3 regions of the Halomonas sp. NPDC076908 genome follow, and region 1 is predicted to be linked to each of the others. Evidence: predicted binding sites of a transcription regulator. Region 1 holds the regulator's gene; each other region holds the start of a gene.
The links. Region 1 encodes sigma-54, which starts transcription at its own class of promoters, with help from an activator protein. Its sites were predicted from a motif close to TGGCACNNNNNTTGCTNT; they were not measured.

Region 1 (7,440 bases):
ACATCTAAGTCGGAGAAAAGCGCACCACTCTGAAACAGCATCCCCATTCGCTTACGCAACGTAAATAGCGCTTTTCGGGAGAGGCGGTGCACATCTTGCCCATCGATTAAAATTCGCCCTCTATCAGGCACTAACTGTCCGCCAATCAACTTGAGGAGCGTGGTTTTACCCGTACCGCTAGGCCCCATGATCGCCGTCACTTTTCCCCGCGGTATTGTCATATTCACGCCGCGGAAAATATCGTGATCTCCACGTGAAAAATAGAGGTCTTCGATTTCAATAAAAGGAGCATCTGTCATAGATCAGTTGACTCTTAGCGGGTGCAGCCGGGGCTCATTATATTACCCTATTTACTATCGCCGCAGTTAAAAAACAGCGTTTCTAAAACATTATCGAACAACGTACTATAACTCTACTAGACACCCCAGAGCGAACGGGTGTTCCTGCTAATATAAAAAACATTTAGCCCGCAACCTTTATTAAGGCAATGGCTAACTAGTGCCTATAAGCACGATCAAGATGTTATTCTTGCGCCCGGATCCTTTTATATTTTCAATCGTCAAGAGATATCCCTATGCGCCAGCCTCTCGCTCCACCCAGCTTATTACGCGAAAGCGCACTGCGTACGCTGCAAATTGAGCAGGCTGCTATTGGTGGCCTTCAGGAAAAGCTGGACGAAAGTTTTGACCGTGCCTGCGAGCTGATACTCGCTTGCCAAGGGCGCGTAGTGGTCACCGGCATGGGCAAGTCAGGCCATATAGCAGGCAAACTTGCCGCAACGCTTGCCAGCACAGGTACGCCGGCTTTTTTTGTCCACCCAGGAGAAGCAAGCCACGGCGATCTCGGCATGATTACCCGCACAGATGTCGTGCTTGCCCTTTCAAACTCTGGCGAAACGGCGGAAGTTACCGCGCTTTTACCGCTCTTAAAGCGCTTGGGTATCCCACTGGTCAGCATGACGGGGCGCCCCAACTCCACGCTGGCTAAACATGCCAATGCCCACTTAAACAGCGGCGTTGAGCGCGAAGCTTGCCCTTTGGATCTTGCGCCGACTAGCTCCACTACCGCAGCCCTTGCATTAGGCGACGCGCTGGCAGTGGCGCTCCTGGAAGCGCGGGGCTTTACTGCTGAGGACTTTGCGCTCTCCCACCCTGGTGGCAGTCTAGGTAAGCGGCTGCTGCTTCGGGTAAGGGATCTAATGCACGATGGCGCCCGGCTACCGCAAATAGCGCTAGGCAGCCCGCTGCGCGATGCTTTGTTAGAAATCACTCGCCAAGGCCTGGGCTTCACCTGCGTTGTGGATAGTGACGGCCGCTTAGCGGGGGTCTACACCGATGGCGACCTGCGGCGCACCTTAGATCATTTTCACAACCTGCGTGATGTTCTCGTCGACGATGTCATGACGCGCCCTGGCAAACGCATTGGTCCCGACATCCTAGCGGCAGAAGCAGTACGCATTATGGAAGAGAGCCGCATTACAGCATTAGCAGTGGTGGATGAACAACAGCGACCTATTGGCGCTCTACATATGCACGACCTACTCGCCAGCGGCGTTATTTAACCCACAACCACACGTTTTAGTGACTTGCTTAACGGAGACTATATGAGCCTACCTGCATCCCTACTTGATCGGCTCCGCCGCGTACGCTTATTGGCGGTGGATGTTGATGGCGTACTGACGGATGGTCGACTTTACTTTCAAGCTGACGGTATCGAAATCAAAGCTTTCCATACCCAGGATGGACATGGCCTAAAACTGCTAAAACGGGTGGGAATTCATGTTGCCCTGATTACAGGCCGTGATTCGCCAATGGTAAGCCAACGCGCTGCAGCACTCGGCATCGACCACGTCTATCAAGGCTGTGAAAATAAGCTCACCACGTTGCGTATCCTTTGCCAGCGTCTGGATTTAGAACTGGAGCAAGTGGCCTATTGCGGTGATGACCTCCCTGACCTCTCCGCCATCAAGCGTTGCGGTATTGGCATTACCGTTCCTAACGCGCCGGACTATATGCACACCCATGCCGACTGGATCACCGAGCGGCTAGGGGGACACGGCGCCGTGCGCGAAATCTGTGACACGCTGCTTGATGCTCAAGGCCATTGGGGGGCGGTGTTAGATACCTATTTGCATGGTCGCACATAAATGCTTAAACGAATTAAGACTCGCGTATGGCTAACGGGGCTTGTTATCGCCTTAGGAGCACTGCTGGTTTGGCTTGAACCGGGCGGGCCTCAACGAGTAGCTATCGACCCTGATGCACAGGCACAAGAACCTGGCCATGTGCTCGAAAATGCAGAAATTACCCTTTTCGGGGAAAATGGCAATACCTTACAGTCACTGCAAACACCGCACCTTATCCATACTCCCCAAAGCGGTGAAACTTGGTCAGAAGAGCCTAGAGCAATTTTGTATGACAGCGAAAATCGCCAATGGCTAGCCAACGCCGATGTCGGCACACTCAACGCCAACACTCATGCCCTTGTGCTATCCGGCTCAGCTCGACTGATTGCCCCTGACGAAGGCTGGCAACTTGATACAGAGTTATTGCACTATGATGGGCTAAATCAGCATGCTTGGAGTGAAACACCCGTTTTGCTGCAGCAGCCCCCACAGCAGATGAGCGCTTCACGTATGGATGCATGGCTTAACGATAGCCAGGTCCGCTTAACTGACAATGTGCGCGGCACGCACCCCCCTGCCACACAACGTTAACAGGAGTCGCCATGAAAACACTTATCTGCACCGCTCTTATTGCGCTCGCGGTACCGCTATCTGCGGGGGCCCAGTCCAGCCCTACCCAGCAGCAGGCACCGGTGGAAGTAGAAGCCGATCGCTTAGACCTGGATCAACGTGCTGGTACTGCCGTTTACACCGGCGATGTCGATATTCGACAAGGTGAAATGCAGCTACGAGGTGATCGTGTGGAAATCCAACGCAACGACGCAGGTGAGCTCTCACTTGCCACATCTACCGGCGAACGTGCCTACCTGCGCCATCAAACTGAAGGACAGGAAGGCCCTACTGAAGGCTGGGCCCGGCGCATCATTTACCATGTTGCAGAGCGCCGCGTAGAGTTAATTGATCAAGCTGAATTGACCCAAGAGGATGATCGATTTACCGGTGGACGGTTGGAGTACTTTATTGACCGTGAAGTGATTCAAGCACGCTCAGACGTTGACGGCAGCGAGCCGCAGCGCATCCGAATGACCCTTCAGCCAGCACAATAGGGAGTCAGCTTGTGGCAACTGCTGAAACTGCGCCGATAAAAACCCTCTATGCCCAACACTTAGCTAAAAGCTATAAGCGTCGTCAGGTGGTTAAAGATATCAATCTGGAGATATCTCAAGGTAGCGTCGTCGGTTTACTGGGGCCCAACGGCGCAGGCAAAACCACCTCGTTTTATATGATTGTCGGCTTGGTAAAAGCGGATGCGGGCAAGGTCGGCATTGATGATCTGGATTTGACCCGGGCACCCATGCATGAGCGGGCAATGGCAGGTATTGGCTACCTTCCCCAAGAAGCGTCAATTTTTCGCAAACTATCGGTTAGCGATAATATTATGGCGATTCTGGAGACCCGCAAAGAGCTTGACAGTGCAGGGCGCGAAGCGCGCTTGGAAGCTTTGCTAGAAGACTTTCATATCACCCATATTCGCAACAATTTAGGCATGAGCCTATCTGGCGGCGAGCGGCGACGTGTCGAAATTGCCCGTTCACTAGCCACGGAGCCTGCCTTTATTTTGCTTGACGAACCTTTTGCTGGGGTTGACCCCATCTCAGTTGGCGATATTAAAACCATTATTCGTGCGCTAAAGCAGCGACATATCGGCGTGCTGATCACTGATCACAACGTACGTGAAACCCTCGATATTTGCGATATCGCCTATATCGTAGGCGACGGCCAGATCATTGCCAGTGGCTCTCCCGAGTCAATTCTCACCAACCAGAAGGTGCGAGACGTTTATTTGGGTGCTGATTTTCGCCTCTAAGCTGTTTTTCACCTCTAATCAGTGCTCTACGATAATTTTTATACCAATGGCATGCTTATTGCACTTGCACACAGCCACCACTCGCACTAGGGTGAACCTTTCCGATTAACGAGTGGTTCTCAGATGGTCATGAAAGCTTCTCTTCAGTTGCGTATCGGCACACAGCTGACCATGACGCCTCAGTTGCAGCAGGCGATTGCCTTATTGCAACTATCAACGCTCGACCTTCGTCAAGAAATTCAGCAGGCGCTAGACGCGAACCCTATGCTGGAGCAAGAAGATGAGTTCAGCGAACAAGCTGTCAGCGAGCCTAAAGAGGAAGAGTGGTCAGAGAGTATCCCTACCGAACTTTCGGTAGACAGCGATTGGTCGGATACTTACCAAGACATGGGCAGCATGAGCGGTAGCAGCGGCGAGGGCCCTGACTTTGAGCGCCAGGCCGCAGGGCAAAGTCTCCACGGCCACCTGCTGTGGCAACTCGCCATGACCGATTTTAGTCCCCGTGAGCATTTAGTTGCGGAAAGCCTGATCGATGCGCTAGACGCCAATGGTTATTTAACCCAACCGCTTAACGACATTCGTGAAGGACTGCGCGCCCAAGGTATCGATGGCCTCAGCCAGCGCGAAATCGAGACCATACTGCTTAAACTGCAGCAGTTTGAACCTACCGGCATCTTTGCCCGCGACCTGCGCGAATGCTTAATGTTGCAGTTGGCTGCACTGCCCGATGACACACCGCTACTCGTCCCTGCCCGCCGCCTTGTCCGCCAATTTCTTGAAGCACTTGGTAAGGACGATATGCGCTTATTAAAGCGCCGCCTGGGGCTAAATGATGAGCAGCTGGGCGATGTCATCCTATTGATCCGCAGTCTCGACCCACGCCCAGGAAGCGCTTATGGCGTCACTGACGATAGCTACATCACTCCCGACTTAGTGGTGCGTCACGACAACGAAGGCTGGCATCTGGAGCTCAACCCAGAAGCCTTGCCACGACTGCGTATTCAGCCTGACTATGCAAGCTTGATTAAGCGCGCAGATAAAAGTCAGGACAATCAGTTCTTAAAAGAGCATTTACAAGAAGCGCGCTGGTTAATTAAGAGTCTTTCCAGTCGTAACGATACGCTGCTACGCGTGGGCCGCGAGATTATCACCCGCCAAATTGGCTTTTTAGAACACGGCGAAGAGGCTATGAAGCCGCTGATATTGGCAGATATTGCGGAAGCGGTAGAAATGCACGAATCGACCATATCTAGGGTGACTACCCAGAAATACATCCATACGCCCCGCGGCGTGTTCGAACTCAAATACTTTTTCTCCAGCCAAGTGAGCGGTCAAGATGGCGATAGCCACTCCAGCACCGCCATTCGAGCACGACTAAAAAAGCTGATAAACGAAGAGCCGCCTGGCAAACCCCTCTCTGATAGCCGTTTAGTGACGCTTTTAGACGAGGGTGGCATTCAGGTTGCACGCCGAACGGTAGCCAAATATCGCGAAGCCATGGGCATCCCCTCCTCTAGCGAACGCCGTCGTTTACGCTAAGGCTGTATCAATAGTAAGTAAACTCTCTACAAGGGCTTTGCAACGCGGCAAAAAGGGTTACAATCGAAGTACAGTCCGATGGATAAGGAGTACGTCAATGCAAGTTAATATCACTGGTCATCACGTAGATCTGACTGACGCCTTGCGTGACTATGTCAATGAAAAACTTGAACGTGTCGAGCGTCATTACGACAATATAACCACGGTGCAAGTCACCTTATCTGTAGAAAAAGAGCGACAGCAAGCCGCTTGTACACTGCACGCAGCAGGTGCAGATCTACATGCAGAAGCTCTCGACAGTGATATGTATGCCGCGATTGATGCTTTAGCGGATAAAATTGATCGTCAACTCGTTAAACACAAGGAAAAAGCACAAGCTCGCGCCCAAGGCGCAGGTGTGCGTTAATTCAATGACGTTGGAAACCATACTCCCCCCGGAACGCGTTCTATACGATGTGCCCGGGGGCAGCAAAAAAAGGGTGCTGGAGTTTTTCAGCACCTTTATTGCCCAAAACACGCCCAGCCTAGATAGCCAAGAAGTGTTTAGCCGATTAATCGGTAGAGAACGCTTAGGCAGTACAGGTATAGGTAACGGTGTGGCTATCCCTCATGCGCGTAGCCCTCACTGCTCAACGCCAATCGCTGGTTTCTTGAAGCTGTCGGAGCCAATCGATTTTGATGCTATCGACGGAGATCCAGTTGATTTAGTGTTTGTGTTGCTCGTACCAGAAGAGGCAGATGACACGCACCTGTCCTTGTTAGGTCAAGTGGCCACTATCATGAATGACGCGGATACCCGCCAGCAACTGCGCAAAGCAGGCAGCCAGCGCGAGTTACTCGATCTTATTACCGCTAAAATTCGTGAACAGTCAGCCCCCTAACAATGGTCTCAGGCACTCTGCTTATCTAACTCTGCTTGTCTAGTAGCTACCATCAACTCAGCCTGCTCAAAGCAAAGAGAGTCTAAATGCAACTGGTGATCATTAGCGGCCGCTCGGGGTCTGGTAAATCCATCGCCTTACAAGCGCTGGAAGACCTTGGCTACTACGCCATTGATAACCTTCCCGCCATGCTGCTGGGTTCATTGGTGGATGAATTACGCGACCAAGGCGAACGCACGCATTTGGCGGTCAGCATTGATGCCCGCAACTTGCCTGGCGCACTAGAGCGCCTTCCCGCCCAATTGAACGAGCTACGCCAGCGTCAAATAGATTTTCAAGTCATTTATTTGACCACTGATGCTCGCATTCTTCTTGAACGCTACTCAGCGACGCGGCGCAGGCATCCGTTGACCCGCGATAGCGAGATGACGCTGGAAGAGGCAATTAATAAAGAAGAGGAAACGCTACACGACATTCGCGATTTGGCCGACCTGCTGATCGACACCTCACGATTGTCGGTACACGATTTACGTCGCCGCATTACCGATCAGGTCGCGCATCAGCGGCGCGATCAGCTTACCCTAACATTTGAATCATTTGGTTATAAGCGCGGCGTCCCCATGGATGCAGATTTGGTCTTCGATGTGCGCTGCCTGCCGAACCCTTATTGGGATCCAACGCTGCGTCAATTTACCGGCCGCGACGCTAACATTGTGGCTTTTTTAAGCAGTTATCCCATTGTCGATGATATGAGCAATGATATTCAGGCTTGGCTTGAGCGTTGGCTACCCGCCTACCAGAATAGCCAACGCAGCTATATGACCATAGCTATTGGGTGCACTGGCGGACAGCATCGCTCGGTGTATATGGTCGAACAGTTAGCGAAAAGGCTGGCACCCCGAATGGGCGAGGTGCAACTGCGTCATCGCGAGTTAGGCTTGCAGTACACGCTGAGCGATCAGTCAGCGCTCCCGTTAACCAATCTCCCCCACATCGACAAACGGCAAGAGACTTCTTAAGCGTTTCTA
Region 2 (7,440 bases), on a different contig from region 1:
CTAACCAAAACAGGCCTTCGGCCACTCGGCTGGGTAAGTCAGTACCATCACGGGTGGCGACCACCGGCCCACGCGCTTGGCGTAGCTGGCTGACATGAGGCTGAGGCGTTGCTGCCGTTACCCATACATCCTTAACTATCGTGCTACTCATTGAGGGGGAACCCGGTTCGCCTACCCAGGCTAAACCACCAGGCATTACCTGATACTCGCCTGCTAAATTGGCCTTAGTCGATGCACTCACCGGCGTTCGAGTAATAAAACAGCGCAAATTAATCGTCGAAGGTTCTAGCCGCTGCAGGTAGCTGTCAAAAACAGGCGCAGTGGCAGACTGAGTGTTGGCGTCTGCATTGGCGAGCAGTAATGGTTCGCCCAGTAAATGCTCACACAGTGCAGGCAGGTAGTCGGCCAGCGCTGGCGATTCCAAAACACCGACACCCAACGCATTGGATAATGCAACACCGCCCGCGCGCATCGCTTGCAATAGCCCGGGCACCCCTAACTGCGAATCGCCACGTAACTCCAGCGGGTCACAGTAAGCGTCGTCGCAGTGGCGAAGTATCACATCCACCGGCTGTAAGCCGCCTAAGGTGCGCAACCATACTTGCGTATCGCGAATGACTAGGTCTTGCCCTTCCACTAGCGCAATATTGAGATAGTTGGCCAAATAAGCGTGCTCAAAATAGCGTGGGCTTGCGGGGCCAGGCGTCAATAAGATAAGCGTCGGGTTATCGCGGTGCTGGTAGGCCATGGCGATGAGCGTACGGTGGTGCAGGTCAAGAAATCCGGCTAACCGCTTGAGGGGCGCATTACGGTACATATCCGGCAGCGCGCGGGCCATCAAAATACGGTTTTCAAGTGCAAAACCGGTGCCTGAGGGGGCCTGCAGCCGGTCAGCCATGACTCGCCAATTGCCTTGCGTATCTTGAATGACATCCACACCATGAAAGTTGATGGGTGCGCGCTCACTGGGCAACGAGTGGTGGCAGGGCAGTAAAAAGTGCGGTGAGGCAAGCAGCTCCTGAGTGGGCAATAAGCCAGCGTCAAAGAGTGTTCTTGCCCCATAAATATCATCATAAAGAGCAGTCAGCAGACGGCTACGTTGGGTAAGCCCCGCTTCCAGCACTTGCCACTGCGCTTCTTCAATTACCCAGGGTAGTGGGTCGAGCCGCCACGAACGTCCCTGGGTTTCATCGTGCATATTAAAAATTACGCCGTTTTCAGCTAATAGGCGTTGGATCTCTTCATGCTGCTGGTAGCGGCCTTCCGGGCCAAGTCCTTCCAACGAGCCCAATAAGCTTTGCCAACCAGGGCGTAGCTGGCCTTGGCCATCGAGCATGGCGTCAAACGTGCCGGGCTGTCCCTTGCCTAGCTGATTCAAGTAATCCTCAACGAGCCCTTGAGTTACGGGCGCGAGAAGCGAGGGAGAGACAGGGGCCGTCATTATCCTTGTAATCCTGAGAAGTAGGGGGCGGATTATCCTGCACTGGCTGCTAAGAGAAAAGCATTAGCGTTGTTAAAAATCTTTAACTAGGCGACCAGCGCAGATCGAGCGTTAGCGGCAGTTCCAGGCTGGGTGTTTCCACCTTGGGTACTTGGTGACCATGGCGATGGCCGCTATCACTAAAGCGGCCTAATCGACGGGCTTCAGCCTCAAACGCATTGACAGGGAAGGTGTCGAAGTTACGCCCTGTCGGATGTACCACATAATAGGTGCAGCCTGCTACCGAGCGCTGATTCCAAGTGTCGATCACATCAAACACCAGCGGTGCGTGAATCGGAATCTGCGGGTGCAGCGCCGAGGGCGGCTGCCAAGCACGATAGCGCACGCCCGCGACGGCTTCGCCATTTCTGCCGGTGGCCGAAAGAGGAACACGACGCCCATTGCAGGTAACCACATAACGGTCACCGCTCATGCCGCTCACTTTAACTTCGAGGCGCTCAACCGATGAGTCAACGTAGCGGGCAGTGCCGCCCGCCGAGGCTTCTTCGCCAAGCACATGCCAGGGCTCGATGGCTTGACGCAGTTCGATATCCAGCATGGGAGTATGTAAGCGGCCATGTAGCGGAAAACGGAACTCTAGGAACGGGGCAAACCACTCCAGATCAAAATCAAATCCGTGTTGACGCAAGTCCCCTAATACATCGTCAAGGTCACTCCATAGGTAGTGGGGGAGCATCCAGCGATCTTGTAATGCACTGCCCCAACGTACTGGCTTGGCCCGGTAGGGGGTTTTCCAGCAGCGTGCTACGAGGGCGCGGATCAGCAACATCTGCATTAAGCCCATGCGGGCATGGGGCGGCATCTCGAAGCCGCGTAGTTCCAGTAGGCCTAAGCGACCACTATCGCTATCTGGCGAATAGAGCTTATCAATACAGAATTCGGCTCGATGTGTGTTGCCGGTTAAGTCAGTCAGCAGGTGGCGCAATAAACGATCTACCAGCCAAGGCTGCACAACCTCGCCTTCGGGCATTTGCTGCAGGGCGATTTCCAATTCGTATAGCGCTTCATGGCGGGCTTCATCCACCCGCGGCGCTTGACTGGTCGGGCCAATAAACAAACCTGAAAAAAGGTAAGAGAGGCTTGGGTGATGCTGCCAGAAGGTGACGAGGCTGGCCAGCAAATCGGGTCGGCGTAAAAACGGCGAATCTTCCGGGGTAATCCCGCCCAGGGTCACATGGTTACCGCCACCGGTACCGGTGTGGCGCCCATCCAGCATAAATTTCTCGGTACCTAAGCGAGTTTCCCGCGCCTCAGCATAGAGGCGTTCAGTTTGTGCCACTAAGGTTTGCCAACTGGCGGCGGGCATAATGTTGACTTCGATCACGCCTGGGTCGGGGGTGATCATAAAGTTTTCTAGGCGCGGGTCCCGGGGTGGAGAGTAGCCCTCGACCATCACAGGGCATGCAAGCTCTTTAGCACACTCTTCAACGGTGCTGAGCAAATCAAGATAATGCTCTAGGTTAGTGAGCGGGGGCAGGAAAATATGCAGGCGGCCATCACGCGGCTCAACACACAAGCTGGTGTGAATAATGCCACTTTCTCTGTCGGCATCTGCCCGCGGCTGCTGTTGAACGGATTCGCCTTCAGGATGTGATGGGCTTGGGTGGCTAGAGCGACCTAGGCGTTCAGCATCGCTGATATGCAGCTGTTCAGCGTTACGACGGGCCACTTCGCCGTGAATATCACCGAGCTCCGGGCGTGGAGCAAACAGCGATTCTGGCTGAGCTTGCTCTTCAGGGGCTGCCCAAGGCAGTGCCGAAAGCGGTAAACGCAGGCCCATAGGTGAGTCGCCGGGTACCAGGAAAAGGTGGTCACGCTTGAGCGGCCAGCGGCCACTCTCCCAGCGGTGAGCTTGGCTGATGGAGTGGCGCAGGGGTAAGGCATAGCCTACAACCTCGTCTAAACCTTGCTCCAATAGCCGCGCTAAACGGTGGCGTTCAGCATCATCTTTGAGATTGGTTTTGCGCGGGTCAACCTGAACGGGCAGCGACTGCTCTTTCCAAAGGTAGTAGTAAGCGTCTTCATAGGCTGGAATCCAGTAGCGCTCGGCCACGCCTAAGCGCTCACTGAGTGCCTTGAGAAAGCGTTGAGCCATCGCATCGTCAGCGTTGACCTCAGGGGCGCCTTCCAGGCAGGCCAGCCATTTTGGGTCGCGCCAAAGTGGTACGCCATCTTTACGCCAGTAGCAGGCCAGCGCCCAACGCGGCAACGGTTCGCCGGGATACCACTTGCCTTGCTGTTGCTGAATGGCACTACCAGGCGCATAGGCGGCTCGCAGGCGCGTTAGCAGTGCCTCCGCACGCTCTCGCTTGTGATCGCCCAAGGCTTCGGTATTCCACTGTGGGCTCTCCATATCGTCGATCGATACAAACGTGGGCTCCCCGCCCATGGTGAGGCGTACATCTTCCTGGAGCAGTTCGGCATCCACCTCGTCGCCGAGGGCGCAGATACGCTGCCACTGCTCATCGCTGTAGGGCTTGGTAACGCGCGGGTCTTCGTGGATACGCTCCACTTGCATGGTCACATCGAAAGTAACTTCGCACTTATCCGAAAATCCGGTGATGGCCGCCGCACTGCCGGTGGTGGGTGTTGCGGCGAGCGGTATATGGCCTTCACCTGCAAACAGGCCTGATGTGGGGTCCAGCCCCACCCAGCCTGCGCCGGGTAGGAATACCTCGGTCCAGGCGTGTAGGTCAGTAAAATCCACCTCGCTGCCGCTGGGGCCATCCAGCGCTTTGACATCCGACTTGAGCTGAATGAGATAGCCCGAGACAAAGCGTGCGGCTAGACCAAGGTGGCGGAAAATTTGCACTAACAACCAAGCGCTGTCGCGACACGAACCGCTGGCTAGCGTTAACGTTTCTTCGCAGCTCTGCACGCCGGGCTCTAGGCGTACAAGATAGCCAATATCGTTCTGCAAGCGCTGGTTTAGCGCGACCAAAAAATCGACCGTGGTAGTGGGTTCCCGAGGAACGGCTTTAAGCCACTCCATTAGCTGCGGCCCAGATTCAGTAATCTCTAAATACGGGCTTAATTCTTGGCGTAACGCATCTGGGTAGGTAAAAGGAATTTTCTGTGCAATGTCATCCAAGAAGAAATCAAAGGGGTTAATGACGGTCATTGGGGCAATTAGCTCGACCGCAATCGTCAGCTCTTTACGCGGTTCGGGGAAAACCACCCGTGCGTTGAAGTTGCCGAAAGGATCCTGTTGCCAGTTCAAAAAGTGGTCATCACCGGAGACTTTGAGCGAGTACGCCTCAATGTGGGTACGGCAGTGGGGCGCCGGACGCAGCCGAATAACGTGGGGCGAAAGACGCACTGGGCGGTCAAAGTGGTAAGTCGTACGATGATACAAGGCAACGCGAATGGTCATGGGCCACCCTCAAAAGAGCCATTATCAACCGGAAAGTCGGTTGAGCTAAGGAATAACTAAATATTTGGCAAGTATCGTTCCACTTTTACTTTTTTGCAGCCGGTATATTAATTAAGCCGTTTAAGTAAAGTGGAAAAGAGTCTATGCACCAAAGTGAGGCTGTTTTAATGCACTAAAATGAAGCAATTAACCAAATGTTTTCAGTCAAACTTCCTGTCAAGTAGCGTTTGAGTAAGCAAACGTTGAAATATCGCAAAAGATGGTACGTATATTGCTCTTAAATGTTTGATTGTTTTGCGCGCGGCAGGCCTACACTGAGCATTAAGGAAGTTGCCGCTTCCACCCCAGCGCCAGGAGAGCGCCCATGAGCCAAGTGAATTGGAATAACTATGCGTGTCGTGACTATTACGATGAGCTGATGGCTGCACCCGGTCAGCCACGCGAGTCAGCGGGTGAATTGTGCAACATGTTGGCAAAGTTTAGCGCAGAAGAGTTAGCCGAGCGGAAAACCGCCGCAGAGATTGCTATACGTACCATGGGAATTACCTTCACAGTTTATTCGGAAGGCGCAATGATCGACCGCGCCTGGCCCTTTGATATCGTGCCGCGCATCATCCCCGCCAGTGAATGGCGTAAAACAGAGGCGGGTCTCAAGCAGCGCGTTCAAGCACTTAATTTATTTATTGATGACCTTTACCACGACCAAAAAGTTATTAAGGACAAGGTATTGCCCGCTGAAGTGCTGGCACAGTCGGTTAATTTTCGTCCTCAGTGTGTTGGCATTAACCCGCCCCATGGCGTTTGGGCTCATGTTTGTGGCTCCGACTTAGTGCGCGGTGGCGATGGTACCCTGTATGTGCTGGAAGATAATCTGCGCATTCCTTCCGGCGTCTCCTACATGCTGGAAAATCGCAACGTCACAAAGCGCGTTCTGCCGGAGCTGTTTGCCTCAGGCAAAATCCTGCCGGTCGATGACTATGTGGCCAATCTTTACGACATGCTGGCTGCGATGTCGCCACGCCCTGGGGATGACCCGCAGGTGGTGGTGCTAACCCCTGGTATTTATAACTCCGCCTACTTTGAACACGCCTATCTTGCTCAGCAAATGGGGGTGGAGCTGGTACAAGGCAGTGACTTGGTCGTCGATGACGATGACGTGGTTTATATGCGCACCGTAGAAGGGCGCCGTCGCGTCGATGTCATTTACCGTCGCGTTGACGATGAGTTTTTAGATCCGGAAGCGTTTAATCCTGAATCAATGCTAGGAGTAGCGGGCCTAATGCGCTCTTGGCGGGCAGGAAAAGTAGCCTTAGCCAATGCGCCAGGTGCCGGGGTGGCGGATGATAAAGTTGTCTATGCTTTTGTGCCCGCTTTGATTCGCTACTACCTCGACCAAGAGCCGCTGTTGCCTAATGTGCCGAGCTATCTGTGCATGTTTGAAGATGATCGCCGCTATGTGCTTGATCACTTGGATGAACTGGTCGTGAAGCCCGCCAATGAGTCAGGCGGCTATGGGATGCTGATTGGTCCACGCTCGACCAAAGAGACTCGGGAGGAGTTTGCTCGGTTGATCAAGGCCAATCCACGTAACTACATGGCCCAGCCCACCCTCGATCTTTCCACCACACCCACGTTAACCAATGGTTTGCCTCAGCCGCGCCATGTTGATTTGCGGCCCTTTATTCTTTCAGGTCCTGAGATTCACGTGACTACCGGTGGTCTTACGCGGGTGGCGTTAATCGAGGGCTCTCTCGTGGTGAACTCCTCCCAGGGCGGTGGTAGCAAAGATACCTGGATTGTGGAAACTGACGAAAAGGCGGCAGAGGCCGCGGTGAAAGGAGCCTAACGCCATGCTGTCACGCGTTGCAGAGAACCTCTACTGGATGGCGCGTTATATTGAGCGTGCAGAAGATACCGCACGATTACTGAGCGTCAATAGCCACCTTATGCTTGATTTGCCCGGTCGCTTACCGTTGGGCTGGGCGCCGCTTATTGAAATGACCGGCAGTTTGGAAACGTTTACAGCCCGTCACGCCACCTTTGATGAGCGCAATGTCGTACACTTTTTATGCGCCGATGCCGACAATGATATTTCGATTATCTCGGCGCTCGCGAGTGCTCGCGAGAACTTAAGAACCACCCGGGATGTGGTGCCTCGTGAAATTTGGGAAGAGGTCAATCAGCTCTATCTGAGTGTGGCCGATCACGCTGAAAATGGTGTGAGTCCTCGGCGCAGAGACAGTTTTCTTAAAAGTGTGATTCGCGGCTGCCAGGGGCTGACAGGTCTTATTGAAGGTACCTTGAGTCATGGCCCGGCGCGCACCTTTATTGAGTTAGGGCGTCAGTTAGAGCGCGCGGACATGACCACACGCATCGTGGATGTACGCTCAGCCAGCCTACTGCCACAAAACCCTGAAGAGCTGCTGCCATTTGAAAACCTGCAGTGGATGAGCGTCCTGAAATCACTCACCGCTTATCAAATGTACCGCCAGCAGGTGCGCTTACGCGTACGAGGACCCGATGTGCTGCGCTTCTTATTACAAGATCCGAACCTTCCACGTTCAAT
Region 3 (7,440 bases), on a different contig from region 1:
GGGTTTTTTAGCAACACTAATGCATAGCTGTCAACTTTTTTTATTGAATGCGAAATTTTAGGAGGCTAATAAAATTAGTTTTTTCTTATGCTTAGCCTTTGCTTGCCTTTCTGTGGTGCATAAATAGTGCCACTTAGAGCAGGGTTTTATTTTTAAGCACGCTTGTGGTGCATTGAATTTAGTGAAAACCAAATATGAAGCTGTTTAAAGACGGGTTTCATTGGCTCGAAGTAATTGTTGTCATTTTAAATTAATACAATAACGCTTTGTAATTATAGGGTTCTTGGTTACTTCATGTGAATTTGGCTTAATCGAACAGTTGACCCACTGGACTGCCAATGAGGCAAATTATGCGATAAAGTTAGACTCCGCGTGACCGAGCTGCTTAAAACAGGCTTTCTTTCCTGTCTTGCGTTGATCAGCCCCAAATCACCGCATTGGCGTATCGAGTAATCGTTGCTAGGGTCTTCCACATTGGTTTCAATAGCGGCTTTTTAAAAGCCGCCGCCTGCATGCTCTCTAGGTAGTTCATGATGCGCCATCGAACCCCTCTGGGTGTCTGGAGCTTTGGGATCCAGCGTAGGCTCCTCCTTGTGCCTGCTGCAGTGACGCTCTGATCAGCCACCAACGTCTGGGGCGACGTCAAAGCTTTTGGGCTCTAGTCTTCTTATTCGCTAGCAGTGCCCAGCACATTGGCTTGAGTGTTGCCGCTTGCTGTGCTTTTTCTTGCGTACTTTGTCTAGCCGCTTAGTTAAGGTCTGCACTAAATTGAATCAGTCGATTATTACCTCGGCCTAGTAAAGGTACTGGGTCACTCCGATGAGGAAGACTGGCGACCTTTCTTAGGCTACCCCAACCACATGTTCGTATCTCCGCGATGAATTGATAGGGGCGCTGATGGCCTTGATGGCGTGCTTGTCGCAGCCTGGGTCGGCAAAACTACTGGCTTCTGCTTGCGCTGCATTTCGAGGAATACCTTAATGTAGCAATGACCGCGCGGCATATCTGTTTAAGTCAACAATTACCACGTTGAACAGATTCTGTTCCCGCACATGCCGCGCATGAAGTAATGCACGATGCGCTATAGCCGTTTGACGCAAAGCTTCAACTGGGGGGAGGCACCTCTTTAAAAAGTGGCATGGTCGTTTGCTCAAACAGCAGGGTGAAGTCTTTGTTTGTTCCAGTTCAAGGGACGAATTCCATGCACAACGTCGAAGAACCTATATTTGATTGTCCATGCTGGGTAGGCCTAAGTTAAATGATTTGCTTTTAAGTTATTCTGAATAAACGATGTTAATCGATTGATTAGTTAAGTTTTAATTTTCAATGGAGTATTGATGGTCGTTGATCAGGAATCCTGAGATTTTGATCCGCGCGGAGGTTTTAGCCCGTAAGTTTGCAGGCGACGTACGACGCTGGACTGGCTAATGCCCAAACGTTTAGCGATGGCGTAGGTGCTAGGGAGTTTGCGGCTGAGCGCATCGAGTGTTTCGCATTCGAGTCGAGATAAGTACTGCTTAAGGGTTTCATGAGGCTCTAGTGCTGCAGTAATAGGAAGGGAGGGGCCCTGCAAGCTTTTATCGTAACTATTTGCCGCGTGGGAATGAAACACAGGCACTTCGATCTGATCGGTGGGGCTTGAGAGCCAGGCTCTTTCTAACCAGTTTTCCAGTTCGCGAACATTGCCTGGCCACTCGCTACCCATCAGTGTCGACCACACTCGCGTATCGAGAATTTTTTGTCGTCCATAGCGTTGATTAAGCCGTCCCAGGCAGGCTTCTACTAGTACGGGGATATCTTCACGGCGATCCCGCAGCGGCGGTAGCGTCACCGGGATAACGTTGAGCCGATAGTACAAATCTAGACGAAACAGCCCGGCTTCTAACTGCTTGGCTAAATCCTGATTGGTAGCCACCACCAAACGGAAATCGACGCGTCGAGTGCGAGTGTCACCCAAGCGGGTCAGGCTGCCATCTTGAATCACTTTGAGCAGTTTGGTTTGCATCAGCAGCGGCAGCTCACCAATCTCATCTAAAAACAGCGTGCCGCCTTCGGCTTGCTCTAATAATCCCGCCTTGCCCTGGCGCGCCGCGCCGCTAAACGCGCCGGGCTGATAGCCAAACATCTCAGATTCAAATAGGTTCTCTGGAATCGCTGCACAGTTAACTTCAATAAAGGGGCCGTCGCAGCGCTGGCTCCAGCGATGTAGCTGCTTAGCAAACGCCGTCTTACCCACGCCGGATTCACCCAGCATCAACACATTGGCATCCGAAGGTGCCACGCGCTTAAGCAGCAAGGCAATTTCGCGCATTATGCTACTGCGCACTTGTAAGTTATCCAGCGCATCATCCAGCGCTTGCTCTTCGGCATCCGGCGCTGCTTGGCTGCGCTTAAGGTGTTCGTTGAAGCGTTTTTGGAGTAGGGCATATTCGTCTTGCAGCAACTGGAGGTCAGTTAAATCCCGCGAGCGACTGATAATGCGTTCCAGTTTGCCATTCACGAACACCGGATAGGCTTCTGCAATGACGCGGCGGCCTGTACCTGTGACTTGCATCAATTGCGCGGGCCGACGGGTACGTATGACGTCCATTGTGATTGAGGGCTTCAATACCCCAGCCGCCTGAAGCTGTTGAACGCTGCTGGAAAGCAGCTCTTCACGTGACATTCCATAAACCGCTTCGGCCCCTGGGCTGACATCCACGATTTGCCCATTCCCACTGACGATAAAGAAGTGGTCATTGGCAATTTCTACGATGGTTTGCAGTACGTGCTTGTCTATTTCACTCATTCCGTTTCTCTCACGCCATCTCTCTTATGGCAGACAGCTTTGCACAAATGATTCATAAATGAATGATCAATTCATTTATGAATCATTCTGTGTGCGATTGATTCATTTTTGCATCGTTAGTCCGTTAATTCTACCAGTATATCGCTATCGTAGGGTTGGCACGTTCTGTGCACATTTAAGAGCATCATCAGAAGATATTAAGAGTGCGCTGGCCACTTCGATTTAGCCCCTATCAGCGCCATAACAACGCCAAGGAGATAACGATGTCGGAGTCTAATCAGCCTTTGGGCGGCAACTCCATGCCGCGCTTTGCAGGTCCTGCTACGATGATGCGCCTGCCTACGCAAGAGACCGCCCAAGGGCTGGATGCCGCCTTTATTGGCATTCCCATGGATATCGGTACCTCAAACCGCCCCGGCACGCGCCTCGGCCCGCGGCAGATTCGCGATGAGTCGCGCATGCTGCGCCCCTACAATATGGCGACCCGCGCCGCTCCCTTTGAAAGCTTACAAGTGGCCGATATCGGCGATGTACCGATCAATACCTTCCACCTGCCAAAAAGCGTCGACATCATCACGGCCTTCTATGACAAGGTGTTAAAGCATGACTGTATTCCACTGACGCTAGGCGGCGAGCACACGCTGACGCTGCCGATTTTGCGCGCGATGGCAAAAAAACACGGTCCGGTGGGGTTGATCCATATCGATGCCCACGCCGATGTGAATGAGCATATGTTTGGCGAGCCGATTGCCCACGGTACGCCGTTTCGTCGTGCCCAGGAGGAGGGTCTGCTGGCCCACAACAAGGTTGTACAAATCGGCCTGCGCGGGACCGGTTACTCCCCTGAGGATTTCGACTGGTGCCGCGAGCAGGGATTTCGTGTGGTGCAGGCTGAGGAGTGCTGGCATCGCTCACTGGCACCGCTGATGGCCGAAGTGCGCGAAAAGATGGGCGATATTCCGGTGTATATCAGCTTTGATATTGATGGACTGGACCCCTCGGTCGCGCCCGGTACTGGCACGGTGGAAATGGGCGGCCTGACCTCTGCCCAAGGGCTCGAGATTGTTCGCGGCGCGGCGGGGTTGAACATTGTCGGCGGTGACTTGGTTGAAGTATCGCCGCCCTATGATCCCAGCGGCAACACCGCGCTAATGGGCGCCACGCTGCTGTACGAGATGCTCTGCGTCCTGCCGGGCGTGAAGCGCGGCGACTAAGTCACTGTTAAAAAATTTAGGTTCAAAAAAGCGTTGATCTAACAAAGCGCTAGTAAAAAAGACATATGGCAGGAAGAACTCCTTCCTGCCACGACGCCGCCAGCCCACCTCGAATAGTCACTTCCAATGGGTGAATCCTATGTCTTATAGCAACGTTAAAACGGAACAGCCGAGCCCGTCGACACCGATACCTCCCGCACACTTACTGAAATTTCTGATTCCCTCCATCATTGGGGTATTGCTGTTTTTGGTTCCCTTCCAGATCGGTGATTCTATTAATATTGGCATGGGTATTATGGCGGATGGCTTACAAACCCTGCTTGGGGGAGCGCTACCCGCTATCGCGATGGTTGTGCTTTGCCTGTCGGTGGTAGTGACGCTATACGTCAAAGTAGCCCAACCGACCTGGGCACAAAGTGGCCCCTTTCACGATATGTTCGATGTGGGCGCAATTTGGATAGCGATGCGCGTGTTAGGCGCCATTTTTGTCATCATGACCTTTTTTCAGTTCGGCCCTGAGTTTGTCACCGCTTCATTTACCGGTGGTGTCATGCTCAATGATTTGGCGCCGGTGCTACTGACATTTTTCTTCTTTGCTGCAGTGTTGCTGCCGTTTTTGGTCGAATTCGGTTTTATGGAGTTTATCGGCACCATGGTACGCAAGCCGTTCCGGTTTATCTTTAATCTGCCGGGTCGCAGTGCTATCGATGCCACAGCTTCATGGATGGGATCGGGTACGGTAGGCGTGCTGATTACCGCCCAGCAGTACGAACAAGGCTATTACAATGGCCGTGAAGCTTCGGTGATTGCGACCAACTTTTCAGTCGCCTCCATCGCTTTCAGTCTGTTAGTGATCAACTTCATTGACCTTAACCACCTCTTTGTACAGTTCTACTTAACGGTGGTGGTATCAGGCTTAATCGCCGCGGTTATCGTCTCGCGGATTCCACCGCTGTCGCGTAAATCCGATGACTACTATGAGCCGGTTGGCTGTCAGTTGAGCGAAGAGCGTACTGAAAATGTCGGCCTATTCCGCTACAGCCTGTTGCAGGCCACCCGCCGTGCAGGCAGTGCGCCAGGGCCTCGAAAGTTAGCCCGTTTAGCGCTACTCAACGTGATTGATATCTTCCTAACGCTGTTACCGCTGGTATTTGCCATCGGCACTGTGGCGCTGATTTTGGCCGAGTTTACCCCGCTGTTTACCTGGCTCTCTTACCCCATGATTCCGGTGCTGGAACTGTTGCGTATCCCTGAGGCGCAAGCGGCTGCGCCTGCTACGCTAGTGGGCTTTGCCGATATGTTCCTGCCTGCGGTGCTGGCGACCAATATCGAAAGCGAGCTGACTCGCTTTGTCATTGCCTGTCTCTCCATGACACAGCTGGTTTACATGTCGGAAATCGGTGCGCTGCTGCTCAAGTCGAAGATTCCCATCAAGTTCTGGGAGCTGGCGGTGGTGTTCTTACTGCGTACTGCGATTACACTGCCGATCATCGCCTTTATGGCCCATACGTTTTTCTTCTAAGGGGCTATTTATGAAGGATAGACAGACCATGACCTGCGCCGAATTGCTGATCTGCCTGCTGCGCGATACCTATGGCGTACGCGCGCTGTTCGGTATTCCCGGCGTACACACCGTGGAGCTCTACCGAGGGCTTGAGAACAGCGATGTTCAGCACATCACCCCACGCCATGAGCAGGGCGCGGGGTTTATGGCCGACGGCTATGCACGGGCTAGCGGCCAGCCAGGTGTCTGCCTGATTATCACCGGGCCAGGGATGACCAATATCGCCACCGCCATGGGCCAAGCCCTGGCGGACTCGATTCCCATGCTGGTGATCTCCAGCGTTAACCGCCGCGATACTCTGGGCTTGGGCCAGGGGCGGCTGCACGAGCTGCCCAGCCAGCAGCAGATGATCAGCGGCGTGGCACGCTTTAGCCACACGCTGCTGGATGCCAACACGCTGCCGGAAGTGCTGGCCCGCGCGTTTGCCATCTTCAAGGGTGCGCGCCCAGGCCCGGTGCATATTGAAATCCCTATTGATCTATTCAATGCGCAGGTCAAGGTGCCAGTGAGTTGGCAGGCGCCTACGCTGTATAGAGCAGCGCCCGATCCAGAAGGGATTGCTGAGGCCGCTCGCTTATTAAAAGCAGCGAAGCAGCCCTTGGTGCTATTAGGCGGTGGCTGTGTCTCCGCGCCAGAGGCAGCGCGAGCATTAGTAGAAAAGCTTGATGCGCCAACGGTGACCACTATTAACGCCAAAGGGCTGCTAGGCCGCGACCATCCGCTGGATTTGGGCGCTAACGCCGCGCTACCCGCTGTACGTGAACTCGCGGCCAACGCCGATGTGATTTTGGCGGTAGGCACTGAGCTGGGTGAGACCGATTACGACGTGGTGTTTGACGACGGTTTTCATCTCCATGGCACGCTGATACGTATCGATCTCGATCCTGAACAGCTGGTGCGCAATCAGCGTACGACGCTTGGCTTAGTCGGCGACGCTGGGCGTAGCCTTGAGCTGCTGCTTGAACACTTTACTGCCCCCTTGCAGCGCAATGGCGTTGAACGAACGACCGCGGCGTTAAGCGCGCTCAATTTGCTAGACGATCCTGCGTTTGCCGACTTCGTGCCACTTTATAAAACCCTAGCCTACTATCTCCCCGAAGCAATTCTGGTGGGCGATTCCACCGCCCCGGTATATGCCGGTAATCATTTAGTGAGTCAGTCAGCGCCACGGCGTTATTTCAATGCTTCAACGGGTTACGGCACTTTGGGCTATGGGTTGCCAGCGGCGCTGGGCGCGCAGCTTGCGCGACCGGATCTACCCGTGGTGGCGCTAGTGGGTGATGGTGGGATGATGTTTACGCTTTCTGAACTAGCCACGGCGGTAGAAGAGCGCCTGCCAGTGGTGATTGTGCTGTGGCACAACGCAGGCTATGAAGAGATTCGCCGCTATATGGATGCTCATGGCGTGGCGCGCTTGGGTGTAGATATTCAAGCGCCTAACTTCCTCACCCTGGCTGAAGGTTTCGGCTGCCCTGGCATGCTAGTGGAAAGCCCCGCTGAGCTTGCCAAGGCGCTTGCTAACCGCGTACCCACCGGGCCTTTACTGATCGAAATTGACGCCGCTGCCTGGCAGCGTGCGTGTGCATTTTCTGACTAGGATATTTCCATGCAGTCACTCAGCGAGCAGTTAATTAATAATCTGTTTATCAATAAGCAATTTATCAATAACCAGTGGGTCGCATCTTCGGGAACTCGACTGCTCGACGTGATGAACCCTTTTAGCGAAGAGCGCATTGCTCAAGTGACGGCGGGGGATGCGGCAGATGTAAACGCCGCGGTAAACGCCGCCCAGCAGGCGCAGCCCGCTTGGCAAGCGCTGGGCGGTGCCGCTCGGTCACGCTATTTGGATGGGCTTGCGGATGGTTTGGAAAGTC

Region 2: ACQKE4_RS11450 (circularly permuted type 2 ATP-grasp protein) is a predicted target of sigma-54. The motif match lies at 5,135-5,152, and genes of this name have one in related genera.
Region 3: speB (agmatinase) is a predicted target of sigma-54. The motif match lies at 2,945-2,962, and genes of this name have one in related genera.

What each region holds. Positions count from the first base shown of each region.
Region 1 covers NZ_JBNNIW010000006.1:83,024-90,463, forward strand. Annotated here, with positions in the region: gene ACQKE4_RS05240 (ATP-binding cassette domain-containing protein) at 1-299, opposite strand, end outside; gene ACQKE4_RS05245 (KpsF/GutQ family sugar-phosphate isomerase) at 575-1,561, shown strand; gene ACQKE4_RS05250 (KdsC family phosphatase) at 1,604-2,146, shown strand; gene lptC (LPS export ABC transporter periplasmic protein LptC) at 2,147-2,716, shown strand; gene lptA (lipopolysaccharide transport periplasmic protein LptA) at 2,728-3,231, shown strand; gene lptB (LPS export ABC transporter ATP-binding protein) at 3,243-3,992, shown strand; gene ACQKE4_RS05270 (RNA polymerase factor sigma-54) at 4,116-5,531, shown strand; gene hpf (ribosome hibernation-promoting factor, HPF/YfiA family) at 5,629-5,937, shown strand; gene ptsN (PTS IIA-like nitrogen regulatory protein PtsN) at 5,942-6,412, shown strand; gene rapZ (RNase adapter RapZ) at 6,499-7,431, shown strand.
Region 2 covers NZ_JBNNIW010000017.1:12,701-20,140, forward strand. Annotated here, with positions in the region: gene ACQKE4_RS11440 (circularly permuted type 2 ATP-grasp protein) at 1-1,441, opposite strand, end outside; gene ACQKE4_RS11445 (DUF2126 domain-containing protein) at 1,524-4,874, opposite strand; gene ACQKE4_RS11450 (circularly permuted type 2 ATP-grasp protein) at 5,239-6,720, shown strand; gene ACQKE4_RS11455 (alpha-E domain-containing protein) at 6,725-7,440, shown strand, end outside.
Region 3 covers NZ_JBNNIW010000001.1:44,797-52,236, reverse strand. Annotated here, with positions in the region: gene ACQKE4_RS00220 (sigma-54 interaction domain-containing protein) at 1,349-2,788, opposite strand; gene speB (agmatinase) at 3,052-4,002, shown strand; gene ACQKE4_RS00210 (YjiH family protein) at 4,142-5,524, shown strand; gene ACQKE4_RS00205 (5-guanidino-2-oxopentanoate decarboxylase) at 5,535-7,163, shown strand; gene ACQKE4_RS00200 (aldehyde dehydrogenase family protein) at 7,173-7,440, shown strand, end outside.